Leisingera sp. NJS204: one gene and its partner. The protein of the gene in region 1 interacts with the protein of each later gene in a pairwise test. Links are inferred from orthologs where the notes say so. Each region holds a gene or a part of one and is shown in the gene's direction. Other genes may lie near its edges.

Region 1 (6,294 bases):
TGGCGGCCAAGAAGGCGGGCCTGGAAGATGCCGCCCTGGATGAGCGTCTGCGCACCGAATGGCTGGACGTGACCTTGCCGACCCGCGCCCGCCGCGTGGGCAGCCTGCACCCGATCAGCCAAGTGCAGGAAGAGATCACCGCGATCTTTGCGGAACTCGGCTTTTCGGTTGCCGAAGGGCCGCGGATCGACACCGACTGGTACAACTTCGATGCGCTGAACATCCCCGGCCACCACCCGGCGCGGGCGGAGATGGACACGTTTTACATGCATCGTGCCGAGGGCGACGACCGCCCGCCGCATGTGCTGCGTACCCATACCAGCCCCGTGCAGATCCGTTCGATGGAGAAGATGGGCGCGCCGTTGCGCATCATCTGCCCGGGCGGCGTTTACCGCGCCGACTATGACCAGACCCACACGCCGATGTTCCACCAGGTCGAAGGCCTGGCGCTGGACAAGGACATCTCGATGGCGAACCTCAAGTGGGTGCTGGAGGAATTTGTCAAATCCTTCTTTGAGGTGGATGATGTCGAGCTGCGCTTCCGCGCCTCGCATTTTCCCTTCACCGAGCCGTCGGCCGAGGTCGACATCCGCTGCTCCTGGGATAACGGTCAGCTGAAGATCGGCGAAGGCGACGACTGGATGGAGATCCTCGGCTCCGGCATGGTGCACCCATCGGTGATCGCGGCCGGCGGCATCGATCCGGAGATCTATCAGGGTTTTGCCTTTGGCATCGGCATCGACCGTCTGGCGATGCTGAAATACGGCATCCCGGACCTGCGCGCCTTCTTCGACAGCGACCTGCGCTGGCTGCGCCACTATGGCTTCCAGAGCCTGGACATGCCGGCGCTGCATGGCGGTTTGTCGCGGTAAATGCCGTTCTTAGGTTTCTCCGTGTCTGGCTGTATGGAATGGCTCAAGGATTGTTCAAACAGGCTGAAGCTTTGGCATGCAGTTGGTCTGTTCCTGTCAGGTTTCTTTGGCTGGGTACTCTTGATCGAGTACGCACCTGATTGGGTGCGTGTGGCCTACTCATATGCTGTGATGCTTCCGTTACAGGTTTTCCTACTTCTTGCGATGTGGGGTTGGATCAAACGCAGAAAGTCGGAAGGCCAGAGACGCAACCTCCTTTGGGACACCAAAGCGAAGCTCAAGGACTTGAGGCGCTAGTCAGTTAGTGTTCGGTGAGGCGCAGCCCCGCATCGCGCCCACCTTCGGGTCTGGCGCGATGCTTCGTGTACCATGGAAATGATAGCGCCAAGAGACTGTGGGGTTCGAACACAGGCCTAAGGCGCGGAATCAAGGCCGAGAGGCCGCCGCGCCATCGCCTGACCGCCCGCACGGGCAGGCGATTTGGGGCCGCCGGCGCTACAACTGGAGTTCGCACGGACCTGACCGGCATAAACTGCCAAACACCAGTGTTGGATCGCCTCCCCGCGGTCAGGCGATGGCGCGGCTTGGCAACCCACAAACTTGTGACGTGACACTTGCCCCCCCTTGGCTAGGCTCAGCCAAATGATCCGAAGTGCTCTTTCCTTCTCTGCCGTCCTCCTATGGGCCTCCGCCGCTGCCGCCATGGGGCCGTCGGAACCCTCTGACTGCCATGGCGGGACGCCTTGCCAGCTCGGGGACCGCTCCTATCACGTGATGGAGCCGGAGGGCTGGGACGGGGTCACGCCGCTGCCGGTGCTGCTGCATTTCCACGGCTGGGCGCGGACCGGGGTCAATGCGCAGCGCAGCGGCCGGATCGGCGCCTCAACCAAACGGCGCGGTGTGCTGCTTGTGACGCCGAACGGGCGGCGCAAGACCTGGGACTTCTGGTCGCCAAAGACCGGGGATGTCGGTTTCACAAACGAAGTGCTGCGGGACGTGGCCAAGCGCTATCCTGTTGATGCGGGGCGTATCTATGTCTCGGGTTATTCCTATGGTTCGGCGATGGCCTGGCGGTATGTTTGCGAGAGCGGCAATCATGTGGCCGCTTTGCTGGGAATTGCCGGGGCGTTTCCACCGGGGGAGACCTGCCCCGAGGCTCCGCGCGAGGTGCGCCATGTACACGGGGTAAGCGATACTGTGATGCCCTTTCCCGACGACGGTCCCGGCGGGCAGGCGGTGCCCATGGGGCTGTGGCGCGCCAGGTTGGACTGCGGCGCAGGGCAGGTGGCGGGCGACTGGCAGGTGGTGGATTTCCTGAAACTCAGCCGCACCGAATGGCGGAACTGTGCGGAGGGCCGGGTGGTGCTGGACATTCATCCGGGCGGCCATTTCATTCCGCATGGCTGGATCGGGCGGCAATTGGACGAGCTTTTGAACCTCACTCCCAGCTATCCTTGAGGGCAGGGGCGCAGAACCCTTGAACCTTGGCGCATTCTTTGTCATTGCCTCTGGCAAACTGCATATCTGCCAAGGGGTCCCCGACCGATGAAATTCACGCTTTCCTGGCTGAAAGACCACCTCGACACCGATGCTTCGGTGGAAGAGATCACCGAGACTCTGACCGATCTGGGTCTTGAGGTTGAAGGGGTCGTCAATCCAGCCGACGCGCTGAAGGACTTTAAACTTGGCTATGTGACACATGCCGAAAAGCACCCGGATGCCGACAAGCTGCGGGTCTGCAAGGTGGATACCGACGAGGGCGAGCTGCAGATCATCTGCGGCGCGCCGAACGCCCGCGAGGGCATCACTGTGGTGGTCTGCAAGCCGGGCATGTATATTCCGGGGCTGGATATCACCATCGGCGTCGGCAAGATCCGCGGTGTGGAAAGCTATGGCATGATGGCGTCCGAGCGCGAGCTGGAGCTGTCGGAAGAGCATGACGGCATCATCGAGCTGCCCTCGGGCAAGGTCGGCGACCGGTTCATCGACTGGCTGGCGGAAAACGATCCGGCCAAGGTCGATCCGGTGATCGAGATTGCGATTACCCCGAACCGGCCCGATGCGCTGGGCGTCTACGGCATTGCCCGCGACCTTGCAGCGCGGGGTCTTGGCACCCTTAAAACCCGCGCGTTTGAGGCGATCCCGGGCGATTTCGCAAGCCCGATCAAAGTGACCATCGACGAAGACACGCTGGACGGCTGCCCGCTGTTTGCCGGCCGCCTGATCAAGGGTGTGAAAAACGGTCCCAGCCCGCAATGGCTGCAGGACCGGCTGACAGCGATTGGCCTGCGCCCGATTTCCGCGCTGGTGGATGTGACCAACTTCTTCACCTTCGACCAGAACCGCCCGCTGCATGTGTTTGATGCGGCCAAAGTATCTGGTGACTTGCGCGTCCACCGTGCGGCAGGCGGCGAGACGTTGAAGGCGCTGGACGAAAAGGAATACACGTTCGGCGCAGGCCAGATGGTGATCTCGGATGCGAACGGCCCCGAAAGCATCGGCGGCATCATGGGCGGCGAAGAGACTGGCTGCACTGAGGAAACCGTGGATGTGTTCCTGGAAAGCGCGTTCTGGGACCATGTGCAGATCGCGATGGCGGGCCGGGCGCTCAAGATCAACTCCGACGCGCGCTACCGCTTTGAGCGCGGCGTGGACCCGGAGTACACTATCGAGGGCCTGCACCGCGCGACCCAGATGATCCTGGATATCTGCGGCGGTGAGCCGTCGGAAGTGGTGATCGCCGGCGACGTGCCGGATCATGCGCGCGCTTACAAACTGGATTCCGGCCGGGTGCAGTCGCTGGTGGGGATGGAAATCCCGGAAAGCGATCAGCGCCAGACCCTGACCCGCCTGGGCTTCCGCCTGGAGGGCAACATGGCGCATGTGCCCAGCTGGCGCCCGGATGTGCAGGGCGAGGCCGACCTGGTCGAGGAGGTCGCGCGGATTGCCTCGCTGACCAAGCTGCAGGGCAAGCCGCTGCCGCGGCTGACCGACGGCATCCCGAAGCCGGTGATGACACCGCAGCAGCGCCGCCAGCAGATGGCGCGCCGCACCTGCGCCAGCCTCGGCTATAACGAGGTGGTGAGCTACACCTTCATCGACAAACCCTCGGCTGCGCTGTTCGGCGGCGGCGGTGATGCGACCATGCTGGCGAACCCGATCTCAACCGAGATGTCGCATATGCGCCCGGCGCTGCTGCCGGGCCTGCTGCAGGCTGCGGCCCGCAATCAGGCGCGCGGTTACATGGATCTGGCCTTGTTTGAGGCTGGTCCCGCCTTCCACGGCGGTGAGCCGGGTGAGCAGCACAACCTGATTTCGGGCCTGCTGGTGGGCCGCACAGGTCCGAAGGATGTGCATGGCGCATCGCGCGCTGTTGATCTCTATGATGCCAAGGCTGACGTTGAGGCGGTTCTGGCAGCCATCGGCGCGCCGGCCAAGGTGCAGATCCTGCGCGGGGCGCAGTCCTGGTGGCATCCGGGCCGTCATGGCCGCATCTGCCTGGGTCCGAAGAAGACGCTTGGCGTGTTTGGCGAACTGCATCCCAAGGTGCTGAAGGAGATGGGGATCAAGGGCGCGGCTGTTGCCTTTACTATCTGGCCGGATGAGATTCCGATGCCGCGTAAATCCGGTGCCAGCCGCCCGGCGCTGGATATCAGCGACCTGCAAGCGGTGGAGCGGGACTTTGCCTTTGTTGTTGATGCTGAGGTTGAGGCGCTGACCCTGGTCAATGCGGCAGCCGGGGCTGATAAGGCGCTGATTTCAGATGTGCGCGTTTTTGACGAATTCATCGGCGGTTCCTTGGGTGAGGGCAAGAAGTCGCTGGCCATCACCGTGCGGCTGCAGCCCAGCGACAAGACGCTGCAGGAAAAGGATATTGAGGCGGTGAGCGGCAAAATCATCGCCAAAGTGACCAAGGCCACCGGCGGCACCCTGCGGGGCTAAGGCTGGACCAAGACTTTTGAAGAAAAGTCTTGCCAAAAGTTTTCTGTAAAACTTTTGGCAGCGCTCCCGTTGGGGCGCTGGCCTTTCTATGCGTCACCTCGCGGAGAAGAACTCCGCCAGCAGGTCGAACACCAGCCGGATCCGGCGGCTGGTGTGCAGCTCGCGGTGAGTGGTGAGCCAGACCGGGAAAACAATCGGTTCCATGCCAGGCAGAAGCCGCTCCACCTCCGGCGCGGCGGCTGCGACGCTGTCCATCATCGGACAGATGCCGAACCCTTGTTTCACCAGCTCCCACGTGGCCAGCCCGCTGGTGGACTTGATACGGAAATTGTCAGGCGTCAGGGGAATACCCAGCGGCGCCATGAACGCGATCGAGCGTTCCACATCGGCGAAACCCACGAAATCATGATCCGCCAGCTCTGCCGCTGATGCAGGGCGGCCGCGCCGTTCCAGATAGCTGGCGGCGGCATAGAAGTGGGCAGTGGCTTCCTGCACCAGGCGGGCGATCAGCTCGGGCTGTTCGGGGCGGACGTGGCGGATGGCGATATCAGCTTCGCGCCGCATCAGGTCGCGGATATCATTGGCGGCCACCACGTCGATGGTAAGCCGGGGCGCGCGCTGGCGCAGTTGGTGCAGCACCGGCGGCAGCACATGGGCGGACATCACATCCGAGGCGGTGATCCGCACCGTGCCGTCGATGGATTGCGCCTTGCCGGTGGCGGCCAGACACAAGCCATCGGCTGCCGCTCCCATCTTGCGGCTGTGGGAGAGCAGCTCATGCCCCGCCTCGGTCAGGGCCAGGGTGCGGCCTAGGCGTTCGAACAGCAGCACGCCCAGCTCGCCTTCAAGGGCTGCAACCTGGCGCGACAACGTAGGCTGGGTGAGGCCGAGCCGACGCGCCGCTGCTGAAAGCGAGCCGGTTTCAGCGGTGGCGAGAAAGGCGCGAATGTGGTTCCAGTCGGGGCTGTTCATGCAAATATGTATAACGAACTTGCGAATTTCGGCAATTTATCTGTGGTTCCTGCATGGGTAGGGTTCCGGCAACCAAGGAGATCCGCGATGACAGCCGACGCCCGATTTTGGAACAAGGTCGCCCCGAAATACGCCAAATCGGCGATCCGCGACGAAGATGCTTACCGCTATGCGCTGGAACGGACCCGGTCTTATTTGAAGCCGGAAGACAGCGTGCTTGAACTGGGCTGCGGCACCGGTTCCACCGCGATTGAGCTGGCACGCAGCGTGTCGAAAATCACTGCAACCGATCTGTCGGAAGCAATGCTGGAGGTGGGCCGCGAGCGGGCGTGGGACGCTGGCGCCAGCAATGTGGAGTTTCAATGCAGCAGCGCTGGCGAGGCGCCGGAGGGCCCGTTTGATGCGGTTCTGGCGCATAACCTGCTGCATCTGCTGCCGGATCTGGAGGCTGTTCTGAATGGTGTGGCGGCGCGGCTGGCGCCCGGCGGGCTGTTCATCTCCAAAACAC
Region 2 (6,128 bases), 1.6 Mb from region 1 along the record:
ATGACGCAAGGGTGAACAAAGGGGAAGGGGCGCGCGCGGTCTATGTGCAACTTGGGGATGCCGGGCACAGGCAAGCGGATTGGACGGCCTTTCCCGGCGCGGCATCCACGCAATCCTGCAACGGCCTATCCCGGCTGCGCTTTTGCTTTGCGGCAGCCTTGCAACCCTTCCCCCCAGCGCATAGGTTCCGCTGCAAAATTCCGGCGTGAAACCTCATGCCGCTTTGACAGAAGGAAAATCCCATGGACAGTGGCGCAATCGCCCAATTTCTCCCGCTTATCCTGATCTTCGCGATCATGTACTTCCTGCTGATCCGGCCGCAGCAGAAGAAGGTGAAAGAACATCAGAAGATGGTCGACCAGCTGCGGGTGCGTGACCAGGTGGTGACCCAGGGCGGTTTGATCGGCAAGGTGTCCAAGGTCAAGGAAGACGGCGAGATTGAAGTTGAAATCGCCGATGGTGTGAAAGTGCGCGTCATCAAGGCGACCATTGCCCAGGTGCTGAGCAAAACCGACCCTGTGTCGTAAGCTTAGACCTCTAACAAACTGAAAAGGCAGGGCAATGCTGCAAATTGATCTCTGGAAGAGGGTGCTGATCTGGCTGGTGTGCGCGGCCGGCCTGATGCTTGCCCTGCCAAACGGATTTTACACCCGCGTTGAACAGGCTAACGACGCCGCGGCTGATATCATCGCCAAGGGCGAGACGCCGGATCGGCTGGAAACAGCGGGCCAATGGCCGTCTTATCTGCCGTCCGGACTGGTGAACCTGGGTCTCGACCTGCGCGGCGGCGCGCATCTGCTGGCCGAAGTGCAGGTCAGCGACGTCTACGAGGCGCGGATGGATGCGTTGTGGCCGGAGGTGCGTGATGCGCTGCGGCCCGAGCGCGGCACTGTTGGCACGTTCCGCCGCCAGCCGGGGCAGGCGGATGAGATTCGGGTGAAAATCACCAAGCCCGAAGGCATGGCCCGGGCGCTGGAAGCGGTGCGCGAGCTGGCCAATCCGATTACCACACTGACCGGTGTAGGCGCCAACGACATTGAGGTTTCCGCCCAAGCCGATATCCTTGTGGTGCGCTTGAGCGAGGCGGAGAAGATCGCCTCGGACGACCGCACCGTGCGCCAGGCGCTGGAGATCGTGCGCCGCCGGATCGACGAGGTGGGAACCCGCGAGCCGACTATTCAGCGCCAGGGCGCCGACCGCATCCTGATCCAGGTGCCGGGGATTGGTTCTGCTTCGGAACTGAAGGCGATTATCGGCACAACCGCGCAGCTGACTTTCAACCCGGTTGCGGGCCGTGGCAGCGATGCCGGTGCTGCACCGGGGATCGGCAATAAGATCATCCCGTCACTGGATGAAAGCGGCATTTACTACACTATCGAAGCCGCTGCGGTTGTGACCGGCGAGGACCTGGTGGATGCGCAGCCCTCGTTCGACCAGAACGGCCGGCCTGCGGTGACGTTCCGCTTCAACACCTCGGGTGCGCGCCGGTTCGGTGACTACACCGCCGAAAACATCGGCTCCCCCTTTGCGATCGTGCTGGATGACGAGGTGGTCTCTGCTCCGGTGATCCAGTCGCACATCCCGGGCGGCTCGGGCATCATCACCGGCAATTTCACCATCGAAGAAAGCACCAACCTTGCGGTTCTGCTGCGTGCAGGCGCACTGCCGGCAGGCTTGGAGTTCCTGGAAGAACGCACCATTGGCCCCGAGCTGGGCCAGGACAGCATTGATGCGGGCAAGATCGCCACCATCGTGGCCTTTATCGCGGTGCTGGTGTTCATGGGCCTCAGCTATGGGCTGTTCGGTCTGTTTGCCAATGTGGCGCTGATCCTGAACATCGCGCTGATCTTTGGTATGCTCAGCCTTATCGGCGGCACCCTGACACTGCCGGGCATCGCCGGTATCGTTCTGACCGTCGGCATGGCGGTGGACGCCAACGTGCTGATCTTTGAACGCATCCGCGAAGAGCTGAAGGCGGGCCGCGGCCCGGCCAAGGCGATTGACGAAGGCTACTCCAAGGCGCTGAGCGCCATTCTTGACGCCAACATCACCACATTCATCACCGCGGTGATCCTATTCGCCATGGGCTCCGGCCCGGTGCGCGGTTTTGCGATCACCCTGGGGCTGGGCATTCTGACCTCGGTTTTCACCGCGATCTTTGTCACCCGGCTGATGATCATCATGTGGTTTGAACGGCGCCGTCCGAAAACGATTGAGGTGTGATATGCGGTTAAGACTTGTTCCTCAGAAGACCTCATTCGATTTCTTCAAACGCGCCAAGCTGTGGCTGGGCATCTCTGCCTTGATGATGGTGGTGGGGTTTGCGTCTTTCCTGCTGCAGGGGCTGAACTTCGGTATCGACTTCCGCGGCGGTACCACCATCCGGACCGAAGCGTCTGAATCCGTGGATGTGGGCGCTTACCGTGATGCCCTTTCGCCGCTGGGGCTGGGGGATGTGTCGATCACCGAGGTGTTCGACCCGACATTCGAAGAAGACCAGCACGTCGCCATGATCCGCATCCAGGCACAGGACGACGGCGAGGCGATCTCGGGCGATATGGTCGAGACGCTGAAGGTTTCGCTGGACGCGGTGGCACCGGGCATCAAGTTTGTGTCCGTCGAATCCGTTGGTCCCAAAGTCTCGGGTGAGCTGATCACCACGGCGATTTACGCGGTGGCGCTCGCTATCGGCGCCGTGCTTGTCTACATCTGGCTGCGGTTCGAGTGGCAGTTCGCTCTCGGCGCGGTGGCAGCGCTGGTGCATGACGTGGTGCTGACCATCGGTGTGTTCTCGGAGCTGCAGATCAAGTTCGACCTGGCCATCATCGCGGCACTGCTGACCATCGTCGGCTATTCGCTGAACGATACGGTGGTTGTGTTCGACCGGGTGCGCGAGAACCTGCGCCGCTACAAGAAGAAGGATCTGGCCGAGGTTCTGAACATCTCGATCAACGAGACCCTCAGCCGGACGGTGATGACCTCGGTCACCACCTTGCTGGCGCTGATTTCGCTTTATGTGCTGGGCGGCGACGTGATCCGCGGCTTTGTCTTTGCGATGATCTGGGGTGTGCTGGTCGGGACCTATTCGTCGGTGTTTGTGGCTTCCACCATCCTGCTGAAACTGGGGGTGAAGCGCGACTGGTCGAAACAGGCAAACACCACCGGCAATCAGTTCTCGAACATCGATGCTTGAGGCCTTTCAGGCAGCCCTGGCCACGCCGGGGCTGGTCTGGCTTTTGCTGACTATTGGAGCCGCGGGATTAGTCCGCGGCTTCACTGGTTTTGGCACCGCGATGATTTTTGTCCCCGTCGGCGCACAATTCCTGCCATCTGCGGATGTGGTGTTTTTGATGGTGCTGATGGGGGTGTTCTCCACCATCACCCTGTTCCCGCAGGCCTGGAGCAAGGCCGACAAGGCCGAAGTCGGCGCGCTGGCAATGGCCGCAGCTGTCACCGTGCCCGCTGGTCTGTGGGTCATGTCGCAACTGGATCCGCTGACACTGCGCTGGCTGGCGGCGGCGGTGATCGGGGTGACGCTGGCGGCAGTTGTTTCCGGCTGGCGCTGGCAGGGGCGGCTGGGCTGGCCGGGCCGTTTCGGCATCGGCGGGGCGGCTGGCATGGTCGGCGGCATGACCGGTCTGACAGGGCCGGTGATCATCGTCTTCTACCTTGCCAATGTGCGTGACGTGGCGCGGGTCAGGGCCAATACAATCGTGTTTCTGGCAGCCCTTGATGTGGTGATTGCGGTCAACCTGATCTTTGGCGGGCTGGCCAGCCTGCAGGCGGTGATCCTGGCCGCGCTGCTGGGCATCCCCTATGTTGTGACCACGCTGACCGGCAAGGCGCTGTTTGATCCCAAACTGGAGAAGCTCTATCGCTTTGCCTCCTATTCCGTGATTGCGCTGGCCGTGTTATCCAGCCTCCCGGTGTTTGACTGAAAGGACCCCCCATATGCGCTTGAATGAAGTGAGTTTTTCCGACGCGCAGCCGATTGATGGCTATGGCGCAGGCTTCTTCCGCATCGGCGGGCAGGTTCATCAGGGGGCGGTGCTGACATCGGCAGCAGGCACCGCGGCCTGGGGCGGTTATGCGGATACCGGGCCGCTGCTGGCACTGGCGGGGGAGGCCGACGTGCTGTTCATCGGCACCGGCGCGGAAATCGCGCATATTCCGGCAGATTTGCGCAAAGCGCTGGAAGAGGCAGGGCTGGGGGTTGAGATAATGAACTCGCCCGCCGCCTGCCGCACCTATAATGTGCTGCTGTCCGAGGGGCGCAGGATTGCCATGGCGGCGCTGGCGGTCTGATTTTCTGAAGATGTATTTGACCTGCCGCAAAGCGGGATGCGGATGATTGGTCTTTTGATGCGCGGGCATAACGGGATAAGCGAACTTCATGACATTGACTGTGACGGATCTGAGCGTGGCGCGCGGCGGTATCCCGGTGCTGGAGGGCCTGAGCTTTTCGCTGGATCCCGGCAAGGCGCTGATCCTGCGCGGCCCCAATGGCATCGGCAAGACAACGCTGCTGCGCACCGTCGCCGGGCTGCAGCCGCCGCTGAAGGGGCGGGTGGACGGCGCCGAGGATCAGATCGCCTATGCCGCCCATTCCGACGGGCTGAAACCGACACTGACGGTGGCAGAAAATCTGACATTTTGGGCCAGTGTTTTTGGCCGCAACGGGATTGAGCAGGCGCTGGACGGGTTTGACCTGCAAGCCCTGCGCGACCGGCAAGCGGGCGCCTTGTCTGCGGGGCAGAAACGCCGCCTGGGCCTGAGCAGGATGCTGGTAACAGGCCGCCCGATCTGGATCATGGATGAACCAACGGTGAGTTTGGACAAAGCCTCGGTTGCGATGTTCGCGGCCGCCGTGCGGATGCATCTGGGGCAGGGCGGCTCCGCGCTGATTGCCACCCACATCGATCTGGGGCTGGAGGCCGGGGTGCTGGATGCCGGCCCCTATAAGGCCAAACCGCTGGCGCTGGATGACTTTGACGGAGGCTTTCTGTGATTGCGCTGCTGATACGGGATCTGCGGCTGGCCTTCCGGGCCGGCGGCGGCTTTGGCCTGGGCCTTGCGTTTTTTCTGATCGTGACCGTGATGGTGCCGTTTTCCGTTGGCCCGCAATCGGACCTGCTGTCCAAAATCGCACCGGGTGTTCTGTGGCTTGGCGCGCTGCTGGCCTGCCTCTTGTCCCTTGACCGGCTGCTGGCGCTGGATTGGGAGGACGGCTCGCTCGACCTGCTGGCCACAGCACCCTTGCCGCTGGAAAGCACCGTGACGATCAAGGCGCTGGCGCATTGGATTACCACCGGCCTGCCGCTGGTGATGGCCGCACCGGTGCTGGGGGTGCTGCTGAACCTGCCGGTCCAAGGCTTTCAATGGCTGGTGGTTTCCCTGTTGCTGGGCACGCCTGCACTGTCCGTCATTGGCACCTTTGGTGCCGCCCTGACCGTGGGGCTGAAACGCGGCGGGCTGCTGATGTCTCTGTTAGTGATGCCGCTGTACGTGCCGACGCTGATCTTCGGGTCCGAAGTGGCCCGCCGCGGGGCTGAAGGCATGGCTGTCCAAACACCGATGCTGCTGCTTGCCGGCATCTCCGCCGCCTCCATCGCCTTGCTGCCCTTTGCCAGCGCCGCTGTCCTGCGCGTCAATTTGCGTTAGGCGGTTTCAACGAGCCGTGAATTGAGAAACCCGAGAACAAGAGCTAAATAGCCAACATGTCGATCTGGGAATACGCCAACCCGAAGAAGTTCCTGACCACCACCGAAAAGGTGATGCCGGTCTTGTGGATCAGTTCTGCCGTGCTGATCAGCGCGGGGCTGATCTGGGGCTTTTTCTTCACGCCTGACGATTACCGCCAAGGCTCCACCGTCAAGATCATCTTCCTGCATGTGCCTGCAGCGCTAATGGCGATTAATGCCTGGTTCATGATGCTGGTCACCTCGCTCGTCTGGGTGATCCGCCGCCATCACGTCAGCGCGCTGGCCGCCCGTGCTGCGGCGCCCGTGGGTATCGTAATGACGGTTATCGCGCTGGTCACCGGTGCGATCTGGGGTCAGCCGATGTGGGGCACCTGGTGGGCCTGGGATCCGCGCCTCACGTCCTTTTTGGTGCTGTTCCTGTTCTAT

What was found.
Region 2: the proteins of pheT (region 1) and secD interact in binary tests that used the Escherichia coli proteins (3 or more experiments, as listed by UniProt). The link is inferred for Leisingera sp. NJS204 from one-to-one orthologs.

The regions. Positions count from the first base shown.
Region 1 is NZ_CP035417.1:632,902-639,195, forward strand. What follows is about bases 2,104-5,115. They hold pheT (phenylalanine--tRNA ligase subunit beta), read left to right. Parts: upstream 2,104-2,417; coding sequence 2,418-4,814; downstream 4,815-5,115. Other genes in these bases: ETW24_RS03195 (alpha/beta hydrolase family esterase), read left to right, coding at 2,104-2,330; ETW24_RS03205 (LysR family transcriptional regulator), read right to left, coding at 4,908-5,115. Outside these bases: pheS (phenylalanine--tRNA ligase subunit alpha), read left to right, coding at 1-872; more of ETW24_RS03195, read left to right, coding at 1,515-2,103; more of ETW24_RS03205, read right to left, coding at 5,116-5,786; ETW24_RS03210 (class I SAM-dependent methyltransferase), read left to right, coding at 5,874-6,294.
Region 2 is NZ_CP035417.1:2,203,683-2,209,810, reverse strand. Bases 47-2,892 are described here. They hold secD (protein translocase subunit SecD), read left to right. Parts: upstream 47-561; coding sequence 562-2,223; downstream 2,224-2,892. Other genes in these bases: secF (protein translocase subunit SecF), read left to right, coding at 2,225-2,892; yajC (preprotein translocase subunit YajC), read left to right, coding at 243-527. Also shown: more of secF, read left to right, coding at 2,893-3,193; ETW24_RS10830 (TSUP family transporter), read left to right, coding at 3,186-3,938; ETW24_RS10825 (Mth938-like domain-containing protein), read left to right, coding at 3,952-4,305; heme ABC exporter ATP-binding protein CcmA, read left to right, coding at 4,394-5,008; heme exporter protein CcmB, read left to right, coding at 5,005-5,661; ETW24_RS10810 (heme ABC transporter permease), read left to right, coding at 5,718-6,128. UniProt on the Escherichia coli protein: Part of the Sec protein translocase complex. Interacts with the SecYEG preprotein conducting channel. SecDF uses the proton motive force (PMF) to complete protein translocation after the ATP-dependent function of SecA.